DNA from 3 places in the Hydrogenophaga sedimenti genome. Region 2 is predicted to be linked to each of the others. Evidence: predicted binding sites of a transcription regulator. Region 2 holds the regulator's gene; each other region holds the start of a gene.
The links. Region 2 encodes sigma-54, which starts transcription at its own class of promoters, with help from an activator protein. Its sites were predicted from a motif close to TGGCANGNAANCTGCTTT; they were not measured.
Positions count from the first base shown of each region.

Region 1: a site for sigma-54 is predicted at 1,755-1,772, ahead of nirB (nitrite reductase large subunit NirB). Genes of this name have one in related genera too.
Region 3: a site for sigma-54 is predicted at 3,584-3,601, ahead of ACS5NL_RS16165 (PQQ-dependent catabolism-associated beta-propeller protein). Genes of this name have one in related genera too.

Region 1 covers NZ_JBPZHA010000002.1:56,923-62,533, forward strand. The annotation lists gene nirB (nitrite reductase large subunit NirB) at 1-1,505, opposite strand, end outside; gene ACS5NL_RS02945 (type IV pili methyl-accepting chemotaxis transducer N-terminal domain-containing protein) at 1,875-3,182, shown strand; gene ACS5NL_RS02950 (bifunctional protein-serine/threonine kinase/phosphatase) at 3,236-5,008, shown strand; gene ACS5NL_RS02955 (glycosyltransferase) at 4,953-5,611, opposite strand, start outside.
Region 2 covers NZ_JBPZHA010000001.1:536,620-542,230, reverse strand. The annotation lists gene ACS5NL_RS02520 (THUMP domain-containing class I SAM-dependent RNA methyltransferase) at 1-1,316, opposite strand, end outside; gene ACS5NL_RS02515 (RNA polymerase factor sigma-54) at 1,443-3,068, opposite strand; gene lptB (LPS export ABC transporter ATP-binding protein) at 3,081-3,863, opposite strand; gene lptA (lipopolysaccharide transport periplasmic protein LptA) at 3,860-4,510, opposite strand; gene ACS5NL_RS02500 (thiol:disulfide interchange protein DsbA/DsbL) at 4,648-5,286, opposite strand; gene ACS5NL_RS02495 (SPOR domain-containing protein) at 5,361-5,611, opposite strand, start outside.
Region 3 covers NZ_JBPZHA010000009.1:223,546-229,156, reverse strand. The annotation lists gene ACS5NL_RS16180 (TonB-dependent receptor family protein) at 1-1,650, shown strand, start outside; gene ACS5NL_RS16175 (ATP-binding cassette domain-containing protein) at 1,669-2,439, opposite strand; gene ACS5NL_RS16170 (tripartite tricarboxylate transporter substrate binding protein) at 2,436-3,494, opposite strand; gene ACS5NL_RS16165 (PQQ-dependent catabolism-associated beta-propeller protein) at 3,671-4,675, shown strand; gene ACS5NL_RS16160 (type 1 periplasmic-binding domain-containing protein) at 4,672-5,611, shown strand, end outside.

The DNA.
Region 1 (5,611 bases), on a different contig from region 2:
TCCTGGTGGCTGTGGTCGGTGCAGCCGCACATGGCCTTCTTCTTCGGCGTGGCCGAGTAGTCGCCACCGGCGGTGAACATCAGGATCTGCTCGACCAGGCCGGTGCAGGAGCCGCAACTGGCGCTGGCCTTGGTGTGCTTCTTGACCTCGTCCAGCGTGAACAGGCCCTTGTCCTTGATGGCCTTGCAGATGGTGCCCTTGGTCACGCCGTTGCAGCCGCAGACCTCGTCGCTGTCCTTCATCGCGGCGGCCTTGTTGTGGCCCTGGTGGCCGACGTCGCCGATATTGCTTTCGCCGAACATCAGCTTGTCGCGGATGTCGCTGACGGTGCGGCCTTCGCGCAGCAGCTTGAAGTACCAGCTGCCGTCCACCGTGTCGCCGTAGAGGCAGGCGCCGACCAGCTTGTCGTCCTTGATCACCAGCTTCTTGTAGACACCGCCGAAGGGGTCGCTCATCACGATCTCTTCCGTGCCTTCGCCGCCCATGAATTCACCGGCGGAAAACAGGTCGATGCCCGTCACCTTCAGCTTGGTCGAGGTCAGCGAGCCGGTGTAGCGGCCGATGCCGAACTCGGCCAGGTGCGTGGCCAGCACCTTGCCCTGCTCGAACAGCGGCGCCACCAGGCCGTAGGCGATGCCGCGGTGCGCCGCGCATTCGCCCACCGCGTAGATGCGCGCGTCGGTGATGGTCTGCATGGTGTCGCTGACCACGATGCCCTTGTTGACGTGCAGGCGCATGCTTTCGGCCAGCGCGGTGTTGGGGCGGATGCCCACGGCCATCACCAGCAGGTCGGCCGGCACCTCGCTGCCGTCCTTGAAGCGGATCGCCTTCACGCGACCGTCGTCACCGCCGACCAGTTCCTGCGTCTGCGCGCCGATCAGGAACTTCATGCCGCGCTCTTCCAGCGACTTCTGCAGCAGCTTGCCCGCCACATCGTCGAGCTGGCGTTCCATCAGCCAGGGCGCGACGTGCACCACGCTGACCTGCATGCCGCGCTTCATCAGGCCGTTGGCCGCTTCCAGGCCCAGCAGGCCACCACCGATCACGACCGCGTGCTTGTAGGTGGCGGCGGCGTCGATCATGGCCTGCGTGTCGGCGATGTCGCGGTAGGCCAGCACGCCTTTCAGGTCCTTGCCGGGGATGGGCAGGATGAAGGGGTTGGAGCCGGTGGCCATGATCAGGCGGTCGTATTCCGCCGAGACCTTTTCTCCGTTCGGGCCGACCGAGTGCACGATGCGCTTGACGCGGTCGACCTCGGTCACCTTGTGGCCCGCGTGCAGGGTGATGTGGTTGTCGGTGTACCAGGACCAGTCGTTGAGGATGATCTCGTCGATGGTCTGTTCACCGGCGAGCACCGGCGAGAGCAGGATGCGGTTGTAGTTCGGGTGCGGCTCGGCGCCGAAGACCGTGATCTCGTAGAAATCGGGGGCGATCTTCAGCAGCTCTTCGAGCGTGCGCACACCGGCCATGCCGTTGCCCACCATCACGAGTTTCATCTTTTTCATTGCGGCGACTCCTGTCTGAAGATCACGGGGGATCACGGGGAAAAGGGGTCTGGCTCCGGCGGACGCACGCAGGCGGTCACATGGCGGCACGCAGGCCGGAACACAGGTCAAGGGAAGGTCGAAGCCCGGCAGAGCTGCCGGGGTGGCGCAGGCACAGGGCCGGCACCGGATCGGTCACTGCGCACGTCGTTGTGCACAGGGCCCCGACGCGAGGCCGGGGTTGGACGCGTCGTCACGTCTGGCCTGTTCAATGCAAGAGGTGTGCCATATGATCGGCGCCCCATCGGCTGGCCCGCCGCCGCTCCCCCGGCGTCGGCCGTCAACGCCGCGGCCGCGACCGCCCCGCATGACCACAAGTCCTTGATTCATATGACGTCCGTGCTGTTTCTTCGCCAGGGTTCCCGGGGCCTGCTGCCCTTGCCGGCCGACCTGGCGGCCGCCGGTTTCGAGCTGCTGGCCACCGTCGACGACTGCAGCAAACTGGTGCAGGCCAGCGTGCAGCACGCACCAGATCTGGTGGTCGGCGAAGCCACGCGCCCCGACGACGCCCTGTTCAGGGCCACGCAGACCCTGTCGGAGGTCGCGCCGCGCCCGGTGCTGCTGTTCACCGCGGACAACGACGCGGCCCACATCGAACGCGCGATCGGCGCGGGCGTGCACGCCTGGGTGGTCGGCGGCTACGGCGCCGAGCGGCTGCGCCCGCTGGTGAAGCTGGCGCAGGCGCGCTTCGGCCACGAGCAGGCCCTGCTGGCGCAGCTGCGCGACGTCTCGCAGCGCTTCGAAGACCGCAAGCTGGTCGAGCGCGCCAAGGGCATCCTCATGCGCGCGCGGGCGCTGACCGACGACGACGCCTTCCAGATCCTGCGCACCGCGTCCATGCACACCAACCAGCGCCTGGGCCAGGTGTCCGAGCAGATCATCCACTCGGCCCATTTCGCCGAGGCCGTCAACCGCGCGGGCCAGCTGCGCATGCTCTCCCAGCGCCTGGTCAAGCTCTACCTGCTGCGCCTGGCCGACGTGCAGTCGCGCCAGCAGCAGGCCCTGCTCGACGACTCGGTGCAGCGCGTGGACGCCAACCTCGCCTGGCTGGCCAAGGGGCTGTCGCAGCCCAGCTTCGGCGACCTGCTGGCCCAGCCCGGCGCCACCTGGCAGGCGCTCAAGCCCGCGCTCAAGGGCAAGCCCGTGGCGGCGCAGGTGCCGCAGGTGGACGCACTGGCCGGCCGCCTGCTGCAGGACGCCGAGCGCCTGACCACCAGCCTGCAGAGCGCCGGCCCGGTGGCTTCGCTGCAGGTGCTCAACGTGGCCGGCCGCCAGCGCATGCTCTCGCAGCGTTTTGCCCAGATGGCGCTGATGGACCTGCTGGGCGTGGAGGAAGGGGTGGAAGAAGGCGCCGCCAGCCGCAGCGCCGCCATGACCGCCGTGCAGCACGACTTCGAGCGCGCGCTGGCCTACCTGAACGGCCTGCCGCTGGCCACGCCCGACATCCGCGCCGCGCTGGACCAGGCCGCCACCGGCTGGCAGCAGATGCTGGCCGCGACACCGCAGGACCGCCGCCCTGCGGGCCGCGACCGGCTGGCGCGGCTGGAGACGGTGGCCAACGCCAGCGAGGCGCTGCTGGATTTGTTCGAGCAGCTGTCCACCCACTACGAGCGCAGCATGCAGGTGCTGATGGGATGACCGGATTTGTGCAATGCACCAACTTCGGGCGCTGTTCTTGCTAGAGGTGGTGCATGGCTTTTGACATCGACATCGGTTACGCCAGCCAGGCGGGCCGCAAGGAACCCAACGAAGACTTCTGCGCCGCCATGCTGCCGCCGCCGGGGCAGGCCGACATGGGCTCCATCGTCGCCATCGCCGACGGCGTGAGCGCGGGCGGGCTGGGCAAGGAAGCGGCGCAGACCACGGTGACCAGCCTGGTGCGCGACTACTACGGCACGCCCGACACCTGGGACACCACGGTCGCGATGGACCGCATCATCGGCGCGCAGAACACCTGGCTGGCCGGCGTCAACCGCCGCCGCCAGCCGGCCATGGGCCTGACCACGCTCACCGCCATGGTGCTGCGCGGCCAGGGCTACACCCTGGCCCACGTGGGCGACACGCGCGCCTGCCTGCTGCGCGACGGTGTGTTCACCCAGCTCACGCACGACCACGTCGCGACCCACCCCGACCTCAGCCACCAGCTGCTGCGCTGCATCGGCGTGGAAGACCGCGTGGTGGTCGACTACACGCAGGGCGACCTGCTGGTGGGCGATCTGTTCCTGCTGATGAGCGACGGCGTGCACAACGTGCTGCCCGAGGCGCGGCTGAAGGCCCTGCTGGACGAGCACGGCCCCGGCGCCACGGCCCAGGCCCTGGGCGAAGCGCTGGTGGCCGCCGCCCTGCAGCGCGGCAGCCAGGACAACGTGACCGCGCTGGTGGTGCGCGTGCGCGGGCTCGACAGCGCCACCCTGCAGGACCAGAACCGCCTGGCCGCGCAGCTGCCCATCCCCCCCAAACTCAAGCTGGGCGAACAGATCGACGGCCTGCACGTCACCGCCGTGGTGGCCGACAACGGCATCAACCTCGTCTACCAGGTGCGCGACCCGGCCACGCAGAAGCTCTACGCGCTCAAGACCCTGCACCCGCAGCGCGCGCACGACGCCGAGGAGCGCGCCATGCTCGCGCACGAGGCCTGGCTGGCGCGCCGCATGGCCACCAGCCGCGCGGCCGAACACCTGGTGGCGGTGCACGACGCGCCGCCCACGCGGCCGGCCGGGCAGGGCGCCAGCGCCTTCTACCTGCTCTACGACTGGCACGGCGGCGAATCGCTGCAGCACATGCTGGATCGCCAGCACCGCCCCGGTGTGGCGCAGTCCATCGCCATGGCCACGCAGGCCGCCAAGGCACTGGGCCACCTGCACCGCCAGGGCGTGATCCACCGCGACGTCAAGCCCGCCAACCTGCACCAGGGCGAAGACGGCGTGCTGCGCCTGCTCGACCTGGGCGTGGCCCTCAGCGGGCGCGAACCCGCGTCGGCGCGCGCGCTGCACGCCGGCACGCCCAGCTTCATCAACCCCGAGCAATGGGGCTTCCGCCTGCGCGGCGGCGGCGTGGACACCGACGCGCCGCCCGAACCGGCCGACGCGCGCAGCGACCTCTTTGCCCTCGGCGTCACGCTCTACCAGCTGCTGACGGGCAAGCTGCCCTACGGCGAGGTGCTGCCCTACCAGGCCGGCCGCTACTACCGCGACCCGGTCGCCCCCAGCCGCCACCACCCCGAGGTGCCGATCTGGCTCGACCACATCGTGCTCAAGGCCGTCAGCCGCGACCAGAAGCAGCGCTTCGAGACCGCCGAAGAGCTGCTGCTCGCGCTGGAGCGCGGCGCCTCGCGCCCGCTGACCGCACCGCCGGCCACGCCATTGATCCAGCGCGACCCGACCATGTTGTGGAAGCTGCTGCTGGGCTTCAGCGTGCTGCTGAATGTGCTGCTGGTGTACTGGCTGGCGTTTCTTCCGCGCTGAGGCCGGGCCGGGCTTCGGGCCCGGCGGGCGATCGGTGGGTGCACCACCGCTCCAGTCCCTCGGCCACGGTGGCCGGAGGCGGCATGGCGCGCATCTCTTCGGCCAGGCGCCGCGCGGCGCCGGCCCAGGCAGGGTCCGACAGCAGGTTCTCGGCGGCCTCGCGGATGTGGTCCGTGGTCTGCGCCGGCGGGGCGATCGTCCGCGCGACCGCGGCCTGTGCCAGGGCACGCGCGTTGCGGAAGTGGTCGGCGCCCTGCGGCAGGACGAGCTGCGGCAGACCGTGCGCGGCCGCGGCCAGGACGGTGCCCGCACCGCCGTGGGACACCACGAGATCACAGGCCTTGAGCACCGCGGACTGGTCGACGAAGGTCGCCGCCTGGACATTGGGGTGCGCGGGAACCTCCTCGGGGCGCCCATCCGGGCCGACCGAGACCACCACCTGCGCGCCGGTGTCCGCCAGCGCGCGGGCCGCCTGCAGCAACGCAGGGCTGCGGTGGAAGACGGTCCCGAACGTCAGGTAGACGCGGGCCGGTTGTCCGGCGGGACGGGGAGCGCGAAACCGGTGCCCGGCCGGCAGCACGCAGGGATTCAAGGCCAGGCTGG
Region 2 (5,611 bases):
TCGGCCGGCGCGCGGCGCGCGGTCAGGTCGAAGCGGAACAGCCGGCACTCGATCGGCCCGTTCCACAGCGGCACGCGGCGCGACTCCTTGAAGCGCATCTTGCCCGGCAGCTTGAGGTCGGGCGTGAGCAGCCAGGCGCTCCAGCCGGCGTAGTGGCTCTTCCAGTGCGTCGCCAGCTGCTGGAAGAAATCGCTGCCGTCGCTGCCATCGGCCATCTGCGCGCTCTCGCGGCCCAGGCCCGCCTCGGGCGCAGGTTTGGCGCCCACGGTGAAGGTGCGTGGCGCGCGGCCACCGCGCTCGACGGCGCGCTCCTGCGCATTCTGTCCGGCCACACCGGCGGCCGCGATGCGCTCGCCATAGGGCGGGTTCAGCAGCATCACGCCGGGTCGATCCGTCGGCGGCATGCGCTGCAGCGCGTCGCCGCCACGCAATTCCATCGCGAACGCCACGCCCGCGCGTTCGGCGTTGCGCTGCGCGAAGTCGACCATGCGGAACGCGACGTCGCTGCCGAACACGATGGGCTTGCGCCCGGCCGGCCAGTCGCGGCGCTGTTTCGCGGCCTCGTCCTTGAGCGCGTGCCAGACGTGCGGCTGGAACGGCAGCAGCTTCTCGAACGCAAAACGGCGCTGCAGGCCCGGCGCCACGTGCAGCGCGATCTGCGCCGCCTCGATCGCCACCGTGCCGCTGCCGCAGCAGGGGTCGTACAGCGGCACGATGTCGTCCAGCGTGGCCGCCTCGGCGCCGTTCCAGCCGGTCGCCGCGATCATGGCCGCCGCCAGGGTTTCCTTCAGCGGCGCATCGCCCTTGTCCTCGCGCCAGCCGCGCTTGAACAGCGGCTCGCCCGAGGTGTCGATGTAGAGGCTGACGGTGTCGGTGGTCAGGTGGGCGTAGAGCCGCACGTCGGGCCAGGTGGTGTCGACGCTGGGCCGCTCGCCGCGCCTGTCGCGAAAGCGGTCACAGACCGCGTCCTTGATCTTGAGCGCCGCGAAGTTCAGGCTCTTGAGCGGGCTGTGCTGCGCCGTGATCTCGACCTTGATGGTCTGCTGCGGCGTGAACCAGATTTCCCAGGCGATCTCGCCGGCGGCCTGGTACAGGTCGTTCTCGCTGCGGTAGCCGCCGTGCCAGAGCTGCACCAGCACGCGCTGCGCCAGCCGGCAATGCAGGTTGAGCTTGAGCGCGTCGCGCCACGAAGCCTGCAGCGCCACCCCGGCGCGCCACTTCTGCACCTCGGTCTCGCCGGTGATGCGCGTGACCTCGGCGGCCAGGTAGTCCTCCACGCCCGCGGCGCAGGGGAGGAAGAGTTGAAGCTGGTTCATGAATGGAAACCTAATGGACAAACACAGCACGTTCGGCACAGACCCCTTCCAGCGTGCACCACGGAACCGGCTTTGCCGGGCCGTTGGTGCAGCCCCCTGGGGGGTGACGCGAAGCGGCGCAGGGGGTTACAAAGCTTTGCGCAGGTTCGCGGGCGCGATGCGCAGCGCCTCGCGGTATTTCGCGACCGTGCGGCGCGCGCACTCGATGCCCTGCTCCTTGAGCAGGTCCGAGAGCTGGTTGTCCGACAGCGGCTTGGACGGTTCTTCGGACGCGATGAACTGCTTGAGCAGGGCGCGCACCGCCGTGCTCGACGCGTTGCCACCGGTCTCGGTGCCCAGGCTGGAGCCGAAGAAATACTTCAGCTCGTAGGTGCCGAACGGCGTGGCCATGTACTTGGCGGTGGTGACGCGGCTGATGGTCGATTCGTGCAGGCCCAGCTCGTCGGCGATCTCGCGCAGCACCAGCGGGCGCATCGCCAGTTCGCCGTGCATGAAGAAGTTGCGCTGGCGCTCGACGATGGCCGAGGACACGCGCAGGATGGTGTCGAAGCGCTGCTGGATGTTCTTGATGAACCAGCGTGCTTCCTGCAGGCGCTGCTGCATCGCGGCGTGACCGGCTTCGCCGCCACCGTCGCGGCCGCGCCCGCGCATGGCGTTCGCGTAGACGTCGTGCACCCGCAGGCGCGGCATGACCTCGGCGTTGAGCGTGACCTTGAAGCCGCGGCCGGCGCGCGTGACGATCACGTCGGGCACCACCACGTTGCGTTCGACATCGACAAAACGCCGGCCAGGCTTGGGCTCCAGCCGCGCGATCAGCGCCAGGCCGGAGCGCACGGCCTCGTCGTCCTGTCCGGTGCTCGCGCACAGGCGCTTGACATCGCGCTTGGCGATCAGCTCCAGCGGCTGCTCGCAGATCGCCAGCGCGGCCCGCGCCGCGGGCGTGTTGCGCAGTTCCAGGATCTGCAGCCGCAGGCATTCGCCCAGATCGCGGGCGCCGACGCCGGAGGGCTCCATCTGCTGCAGCCATTGCAGCGCCGTGCCCAGCCGCTGCTCGATCGCCTCGACTTCTTCGAACGGCGGTTCGGCTTCGGCCGGCGCCGAGGCGGTCAGGTGCCAGCAGGCCCGCGCCAGATCGTGCAGGCTCTCGTCGAGGTAACCGTCGTCGTTGAGCGACTCGATCAGGAAATACAGGGCCGCAGCATCTTCGTCCGACAGACGCAGGCAGCGCGCCTGCTCGTGCAGGTGGTCCTGCAGGCTGACCGGCTCGCGGGCCAGTTCGGCCGCGGTCGCGGTTTCGTCGTCGCCGCCGGACGCGTTGTTGTTGCGCGCCGGCGCGTCGCCGCCCCACTCGCTGTCGTCGGGCGCCATCTCGACCGTGCCGTCGCCTTCCCAGCTCTCTTCCACCGGGGACGCGCCGTCGAGCCGGCTCTCGACCTCGTCGGCGCCCCCGCTCTCGGACGACTCCGTGGACGAGCTGCGTGTGTCGGCGTCGGGCAGGCGCGGCTCCGGCGCGGTTTGTGCCGCCTCCGCCAGTTGGTCGGCGGCCACGACCGGCGCATCGGCAGCCTCGACGCCGAACTCTTCGCGTTCGGCCGTTTCTTCCCCGCGGTCGAGGAAAGGGTTCTCGTCGAGCATCTGCTCGACTTCCTGGGCCATTTCGAGCGTCGACAGCTGCAACAGCCGGATCGATTGCTGCAGCTGGGGGGTGAGGGCGAGATGCTGCGAGACCCGCAGCGAGAGACCTTGCTTCATCCGCTCAGGGCATCACATGCGGAAGTTTTCGCCGAGATAGACGCGGCGCACCTCGGCGTTCTCCACGATCTCGGCGGTGGTACCGCTGGCCAGCACCTGACCATCGCTGATGATGTAGGCGTGGTCGCAGATGCCCAGTGTCTCGCGCACGTTGTGGTCGGTGATCAGCACACCGATGCCACGCGACTTGAGAAAGCTGATGATGTGCTGGATTTCCAGCACCGCGATCGGGTCGATGCCGGCAAAGGGTTCGTCCAGCAGGATGAACCGCGGACGGGTCGCCAGCGCACGGGCGATCTCGACCCGGCGGCGCTCGCCGCCCGACAGCGCGGGCGCCGGCGAGAGACGCAGATGGTCCACCCGCAAGTCCTTGAGCAGCTCGTCGAGGCGGCCACGGATCTCGTCTTCCGACAGCCGCTCACCCTGCTCGTTGTGCTGCAACTCCAGCACGGCGCGCACGTTCTGCTCGACCGTGAGCTTGCGGAAGATCGACGCTTCCTGCGGCAGATAGCCCAGACCCAGTCGGGCGCGCCGGTGGATCGGCAGGGATTCGATGCGGGCGCCGTCGAGCAGGATCTCGCCGCCGTCGGCCCGCAGCAAGCCCACGATCATGTAGAACGACGTCGTCTTGCCGGCACCGTTGGGTCCGAGCAGCCCGACCACCTCGCCCTTGTCGACCGACAGCGAGACGTTCTTGACCACCTTGCGGCTGCCGTAGGCCTTCTTCAGACCATGGACCTCCAGGCGGCTCTGGCTCGCCACGGCGCCCGGTGGGCTGGCGGAGGTTCCGCTCACTTCTTGGGCTCGGTGATCTTGACGCTGGGGCGCAGCGTGGCCGGCTCGGCCGACGGCTGGGGAGGCGGCGTCTTGCCCGCTTTTTCCTCTTCGGGAATCGGCGTCAGCATGGCGCGCACACGGCCGGACGGGTTGGCCGCCGTCTTGCTCTCGGCGCCGCCCTTGACGGTGAAGACCTCGGTCTGGCTGTTGTAGAGGATCTCGCTGCCCACGCTCTGGTCATTGAGCTGCGTGCCACGGTAGCGGCGCAGCACGGCGCGGCCGGTGAACAGCACGGTCTGGGCCTTGCTGTCGTATTCGATGCGGTCGCCTTCGCCTTCGATCCACTCGTCCAGGGCTTCGCGCTTCTGGCGGAAGAATCCGGGGGTGGCGGGCGTGCCCACCAGCAGGCCGAGCTGGTTGCCCTGGGTATCCTGGCGCACGTCCAGCTTGGAGCCGCGCATCACGATCGTGCCCTTGGTCAGCACCACGTTGCCATTGAACACGCTGGTCTGGCGGTTCTCTTCGTAACGCAGGGCATCGGCCTCCACGTTCATGGGCTTGTCCTTGTCGGCTTTTTCCGCCTGCGCCGCCCAGGGGGACAGCAGGCCGGCGGCCGCAACAAACAACCAGGCGATCGGACGGGAGGGTTTGACGTGTTGGTGCATGGCTTTTGGGGGCACAGATCTTGCATTCATTGTAGCGGTGCCAAGCGCAATTCGTGCCCTTGACAAGAGACGATTCCTGTCCGGAAACGGCAAGGCCCGCGCAGGGCGGGCCTTGTGCGGTGCCGGCGGACCGACGATCAGCCCTTGCGGGCCTCGGCGATCAGCGAATCGGCCACCAGCAGGGTCTTGGGACCCTGGCCGGGGATGTAGAAACGCCCGGCGATGCCCAGGGCCGGCGTGCCCTCGACCTGGTAGGCGTCCTGCAGGCCGACGGCCTTCTGGGCCGACTTGACGGCCGCGCCGTCGTAGATGGCAGTGAACTTCTCGCGGTTGACGCCCTGTTTCTCCACCCAGGCCAGGATGGCCGGGGTCGTGGTCAGCGGCAGGCGCTCTTCGTGGTACGCCTTGAACACCTTGCCGTGCAGCTGCTCCAGCAGGCCCATGGCCTCGAGCGTGAAGTACAGGCGCTGCATCGGCACGAAGTTCTGGTTGAAGGCCACCGGCATGCGGCGCACGGTCACATGCGGCGGCTGCTTCTTGATCCACTCGCTGAACACCGGCTCGAAATTGAAGCAGTGGATGCAGCTGTAGGCGAAGAACTCGACCACTTCGACCTGGCCCGCCGGGCTGTCGGTGGGCGCCGGCTTGGCCAGCCTGGTGTAGTCCGTGCCTTCCTTGAAGGCCACGCGCTGGGCCAGGGCGGGCGACAGGCCCAGACCCGCCGCGGCGGCGGCACCGGCGGCCATCAGGCCGCGGGAAAATTCTCGACGTTGCATGGATTCAAACTCCTTGAAAAGACCCGGTTCAGGCTCGCCCGACCGGGAAAAGTTCCCCCGGGGCCGGCGCAGGCTCAGCGCTGCACCCGCACCAGCGCGGCTTCGACGCCATTGGTTTCGAGCTGCTCCCGCGTCGCGTCGGCCATGCCCTTCTGGTTGAAGGGCCCCATGCGGACCCGGTACACCTGACGCCCGTTCTGCTCGCGTTCGGTGATCGAGGCCTCCATGCCCAGCATGGCCAGGCGCGCCTTCTGCGCCTGCGCCTCTTCGGGCGACTTGAAGGCGCCGGCCTGGACAAAGTAGCTGAACGGATCGGCACCCGCGG
Region 3 (5,611 bases), on a different contig from region 2:
TATGGCAACTCCGCGGGCGGTGTGGTGCAGGTCTTCACGGCGGACGGTCCCGAGAAGCCGGAAGTGCGCTTCAGTGTCGACGCCGGCTCGGACCGGTTGCGGCGCTACGGCCTGCAGGCCGCCGGGCAGAGCGGCTCGCTGAACTACGTGATCGACCACAGCGACTTTTCCACCGACGGCTGGCGCGTCAACAGCGCCGCCAAGCGCCAGCACACCAACGCCAAGCTGCGCTGGGCCGCGAACGAGCAGACGAAGTTCACCCTGGTCGCCAACGCCTTCGACCAGCCCGAGTCGGGCGACCCGCTGGGCCTGACGCGCGAGCAGTTCCAGGCCAACCCGCGCCAGGCGGTGGCGAACTCGACGCTCTACAAGGCCGGCAAGGACGTGTCGCAGAACCAGCTGGGCCTGGTCGCCGAACACAAGCTCGACGCCCAGAGCGAGCTGAGCGCCCGCGTCTATGCGGGGCAGCGCGACCTGGACAACCGGCTGTCGCTGCCGCTGGCGTCCCAGACCTCGGCGACCTCGGCCGGCGGCGCGGTGCAGCTCGACCGCCACTACGAAGGCACGGGCCTGCGCTACGCGCGCCGCATCCCGGCCGGCGAAGGGCAGGTGAACCTGAGTGCAGGGGTGGACGTCGAGCGCATGGGTGAGCACCGCCTGGGTTTCATCAACAACCTGGGTGTGCTGGGCGCGCTCAAGCGCGATGAAGACGGCAAGGTCAGCAGCACCGGTGTCTACACCCAGGCCGACTGGGCGATCAACGAAGGCTGGAGCGCGGTGGCCGGCCTGCGGGCCAACCGCGTGAAGTTCGAGGTCGATGACCACTTCATCCGCGCCGGCAACCCCGACGACAGCGGCCGCGTGAGCTTCAGCGCGACCAACCCGGTGATCGGCGTGACGCGCCATCTGGGCGACGACACCAATCTCTACGCCAACATCGGCCGCGGCTTCGAGACGCCGACCCTGACCGAGATCGCCTACACCGCCAACGGCAGCGGCCCGAACCTGGGCCTGAAGTCGGCCCGCAGCACACACACCGAAGTCGGCGTGAAGACCAAGCTGTCGGAGAACCAGCGGCTGGATGTCGCGCTGTTCCACATCGGGACCCGCGACGAGATCGTGGTCGCCTCCAGCAGCGGTGGCCGCACGGTCTACACCAATGCCGGCAAGACCCGCCGCACCGGCATCGAGCTCGCGCACAGTGCGCAATGGACGCCGGAATGGCGCAGCCACATCGCGCTGTCGACGCTCAACGCGCGCTTTGCCGAGACCTTCAGCAGCGGCGGCACCCGGGTGGCCTCGGGCAACCGCATCCCGGGCGTGATGGACCGTTCGCTGTTCGGCGAGATCGCGTGGCAGCCGCGCGCGCTGCCGGGCTTCACCGCGGCGCTGGAAGCGGTGCACCGGGGTTCGATGGTGGTGGACGATGTCAACAGCGACCGCACCGCGGCCGCGACGCTGTTCAACCTGCGCCTGGGCTGGGAGCAGAAGATCGGTGCCTGGAAGCTGCGCGAATACCTGCGCGTCGACAACCTGGCCGACAAGGCCTACATCGGCTCGGTGATCGCCAACGAAACCAACAAGCGCTTCTTCGAGCCGGCGCCGGGCCGGCAGTGGGGGCTGGGCGTGACCGTCGCCTACGCGTTCTGAACGAGAACAGGCCTGGGCTCAGAGCCCAGGCTTCTGCAGCGCCTTGAGCACCTCGGTCTGGAAGTCCGGGCCCTCGGCCGCGGCCATGAACGCGTCAATGTGACCGTCAAAACGCACCGTGCCCTGGTGCAGCAGCAGCAGGCGGTCGGCGGTCTTCACTTCCTCGATCAGGTGGGTCGCCCACAGCACCGCGAGGCCCTGATTGCGGCACAGGCCGCGCACAGTGTCGAGCAGTTGCTGGCGCGAGGCCGGGTCCAGGCCCACGGTGGCCTCGTCCATCAGCAGCACGCGCGGTTGGTGCAGCAGCGCGCGCACCAGCTCGACCTTGCGCCGCGTGCCGCCCGAGAGGCTGCGCACGACGGCCCTGGCCTGGTCCTGCAGACCGATGGCGCCGAGCTGCGTGTCGATGCGTTCGCGCGCCGTCTTGCGAGGGATTCCGTGCAGGTCGGTGTGGAACAGCAGGTTGGCCATCACCGACAGGTCCATGTCGAGTGCGCTCTGCTGGAACACCACGCCCAGGCCCGCGAGGGCGCGCGCCGGGTGCTGGCGCATGTCCTGCCCGAGCACCTCGATGCTGCCCTGATCGGGCGTGAACAGGCCGGTGAGCAACTGCAGCAGGGTCGACTTGCCGGCGCCGTTGGGGCCAAGCAGTGCCAGCATTTCGCCGGCCTGGACCTGCAGGCTCACGCCCTTGAGGGCCGGTTTGCCGTTGTAGGCCTTGTGCAGGCCGTCGGCCTTCAGGACGGTGTGGACCACGTTGGTGGTGGCTTGGGCGAGGGGTTCGGTCATGAGGCGGGTCTGGCCAGCAGGTTCATGCGGGCGAGCAGTTTCTTTTCGCGCTCGACGGTGACCAGCACCGACTGGCGGTAGTCGCGCGTGCCCAAGTATTCGAGCGTCTGATCGTAGCGGGCCAGTGCCGAAGTGTGGCGCTCGGCGTTCATCGCGCGGCGGAACACCTCGTGCAGTTTCTGGATCACCGCCTCGGGCGTGCCGGCCGGTGCGGCCAGTCCCCAGGGCGAGGTGTAGACCGCCTGCGGGTAGCCCAGCTCGCGCATGGTCGGTACCTCGGGCCAGCGGGTGTTGCGCGCGGCGTTGAAGGTGGCGAGCAGGCGCATCTGGCCCTTCTCGACCCAGGGCGCGAAGCCCGTGGAGTTGACGCCGGCCATGATCTGGTTGCTGGCGATGGCGAGCATCTGGTCGGCCGTGCCCTTGTACGGGACATGCACGTACTTCACGTTGTTCTGCAGCAGGATCTCTTCCATCGCCAGGTGCGCGGTGGTGCCGACGCCAGTGGAGCCCATGATGAGTTCGCCCGGTCGCTTGAGCGCCCACTCGATCATGTCGGCGACGTTGCGGAACGGGCTGTTGCCCGGCACCAGCAGGCCGAAGCTCACACCCGAAACCTGCAGGATGGGCGCGAGGTCGGTCACCGGGTCCCAGGGCACGTGGTTCATCAGCGCGTGTCGGTACACGGTCAGCGGCACCTGCCCGATCACGTGACCGTCCGGCTCGGCCGCCTTGAGCATCGGTGCCACCATGGTGCCGGCCGCGCCGGGCCTGTTGACCACGACGATGGGCTGCCCGAGCAGCGGCTCGGCTTCCTCGGCCAGGATGCGGATCGTCAGGTCGGTCTGCCCGCCCGCGGGCCAGGGCACGATGAGCTGGACCGGCTTGGACGGGAAGGGTGCCTGGGCCTGCGCCAGCGGGCTGGCGGCGCTCAGCGCGAGCGCACCGGCGGCACCCAGAAAGCCCCGGCGCGAAACGGCGGTGTTCGGGTCGGTGGACGAACTCAGGGTTATCCCTGTGTCATTTTTGAACGCTGTGAGCAGCGGTGTGTGTCTCATGCATGGCCTGATAGTCTCAAGTCCCTCGGAAAACCCCCGGGACGCGGCATGATCAGGCAAATTCCGTTCCTGTACCAGCCGATTTCTGCTGGCACCGATTTTGCAGAAAGATCGCGCGCGTCCGGCGCATCGCGCATCCGACGCGAAGGTTTCGAAAAACAGTAGGAGACCCATCCATGGCCCTGAGTGCCAAGCTTTCTTCGCGTTCCCTGCGCCCCCTGATCGCGGCCCTGTGCGCCGCAGGCGCTTCGTTGGCCCTGAGCCTACCGGCCCAGGCCGAGAGCAAGGTCTATGTGTCCAGCGAGAAGGACAACAAGGTCTACGTGTTCAGCGCCACCGGGGAGCGGCAGGCCGCGATCGAGGTCTGCAAGCGCCCTCGCCACATGATGTTCAGCGCCGACAAGAAATCGATCTACGTCTGCTGCGGCGACAGCAACGAACTGGGCATCGTCGACACCGCCGCCGGCAGGATGACCGGCTCGGTGCCGCTGGGCGACAGCCCGGAGATCTTCGACCTCAGTCCCGACGGCAAGACGGCCTATGTCTCGATCGAGGAAGAGAGCGTGATGGCGGCCTACGACCTGGCGACGAAGAAGGCGCTGTTCCAGGTCAAGACCGGTGGTGAGCCCGAGGGCGTGCTGGTCACGCCCGACGGCAAGACCGCCTACGTGACCTCCGAGGTCGCCAACGTGGTCCACGTGATCGACCTGGGCCAGAAAAAGGTGGTCAAGAACATCAAGGTCGGCAAGCGGCCGCGCCGCTTCGTGCTGGCCGCGGGCGGCGCCGAGCTGTGGGTGACCAACGAGCTGGACGCCAGTGTGTCGATCGTCGACACCAAGACCAACGAAACGAAGCAGTCGATCAAGTTCGCGCTCAAGGGCATGCGCGAGACCGACATCACCCCGGTGGGCATGACCATCAGCCCGGACGGCAAGAGCATGTGGGTCGGCCTGGGCCGCGCCAACCACGTGGCCCAGATCGACGTCGCGACGCGCGCGGTGAAGAACCAGGTGCTGGTCGGCAAGCGCGCCTGGGGCCTGACCTTCAGCCCGGACGGCAAGACCCTGTACGTGGCCAACGGCCTGTCGGACGACATGACGCTGGTCGACGTGGCCGCCGCCAAGGCGGTCAAGTCGGTGCCCGCGGGCCGTGTGCCGCACACCATTCTCGTCACCCCATGAAAGACCGTCTGACGTTTTCCCTCAAGGCGCTGGTGGCTGGTGCGGCTCTCGCCGTCGCTCTGCCGGCGCTGGCCGCCACCAAGGTCACGATTGCCGTGGTCTCGCTCGACGGCGATCCGCGCTTTGCGCCGCGCCGCATGGAGAAGGCCTATCCGGGTCATCCGACCGGGCGTGCGATCGACGGGGTGAAGCTGGCGGCCGAGGACTCGTCGTTCGAGCTCGACGCTGTGGGCATCGAGCTGGTGGTCAAGGACGTGGTGCTGCCCAACGCGGCGGCTCTGCCCAAGGTGCTGGCCGAGCTCAAGGCGGCCAAGGTGCAGCACCTGGTCGCCGACCTGCCGGTGCCGGAGCTGAATGCGCTGGTGCAGGCGGCGCCGGCCGCGCTGGGCGGCGCCATCGTCATCAACAGTGGTCAGGAAGACGATGCGCTGCGCGGTGCGCAATGCGCCGCGCACCTGCTGCACACCTACCCGAGCCGGGCGATGGCCAGCGACGCGCTGGCGCAGTACCTGGCGGCGCGCAACTGGCGCAAGGCGCTGGTGCTGCAGGGTGCCTTGCCCGAGGACGCGCTGGAGCTGGAGGCCTTCAACCGCTCGGCCAAGCGCTACGGCCTCAAGACGACGCAGCTCAAACCGTTCAAGCTGACCGGCGATCCGCGCGAGCGCGACCTGGCCAATGTGCGCCTGCTGACCGGCGAGCGCGAGCACGATGTGGTGGCGGTGCTCGACAGCGACGGTGAATTCGCGCGCACCGTGCCCTACGCGACGCAGTGGCCGCGGCCGGTGGTGGGTTCCAACGGTCTGGTGGCCGCGCCCTGGCACCCGCTGTGGGAGCGCAACGGCGGGCCGCAGCTCTCGCGGCGTTTCGCGAAGAAGGCCGGCCGGCCGATGAGCGGACACGACTGGGCCGCGTGGATGGCGGGGCGCGCCATCGCGA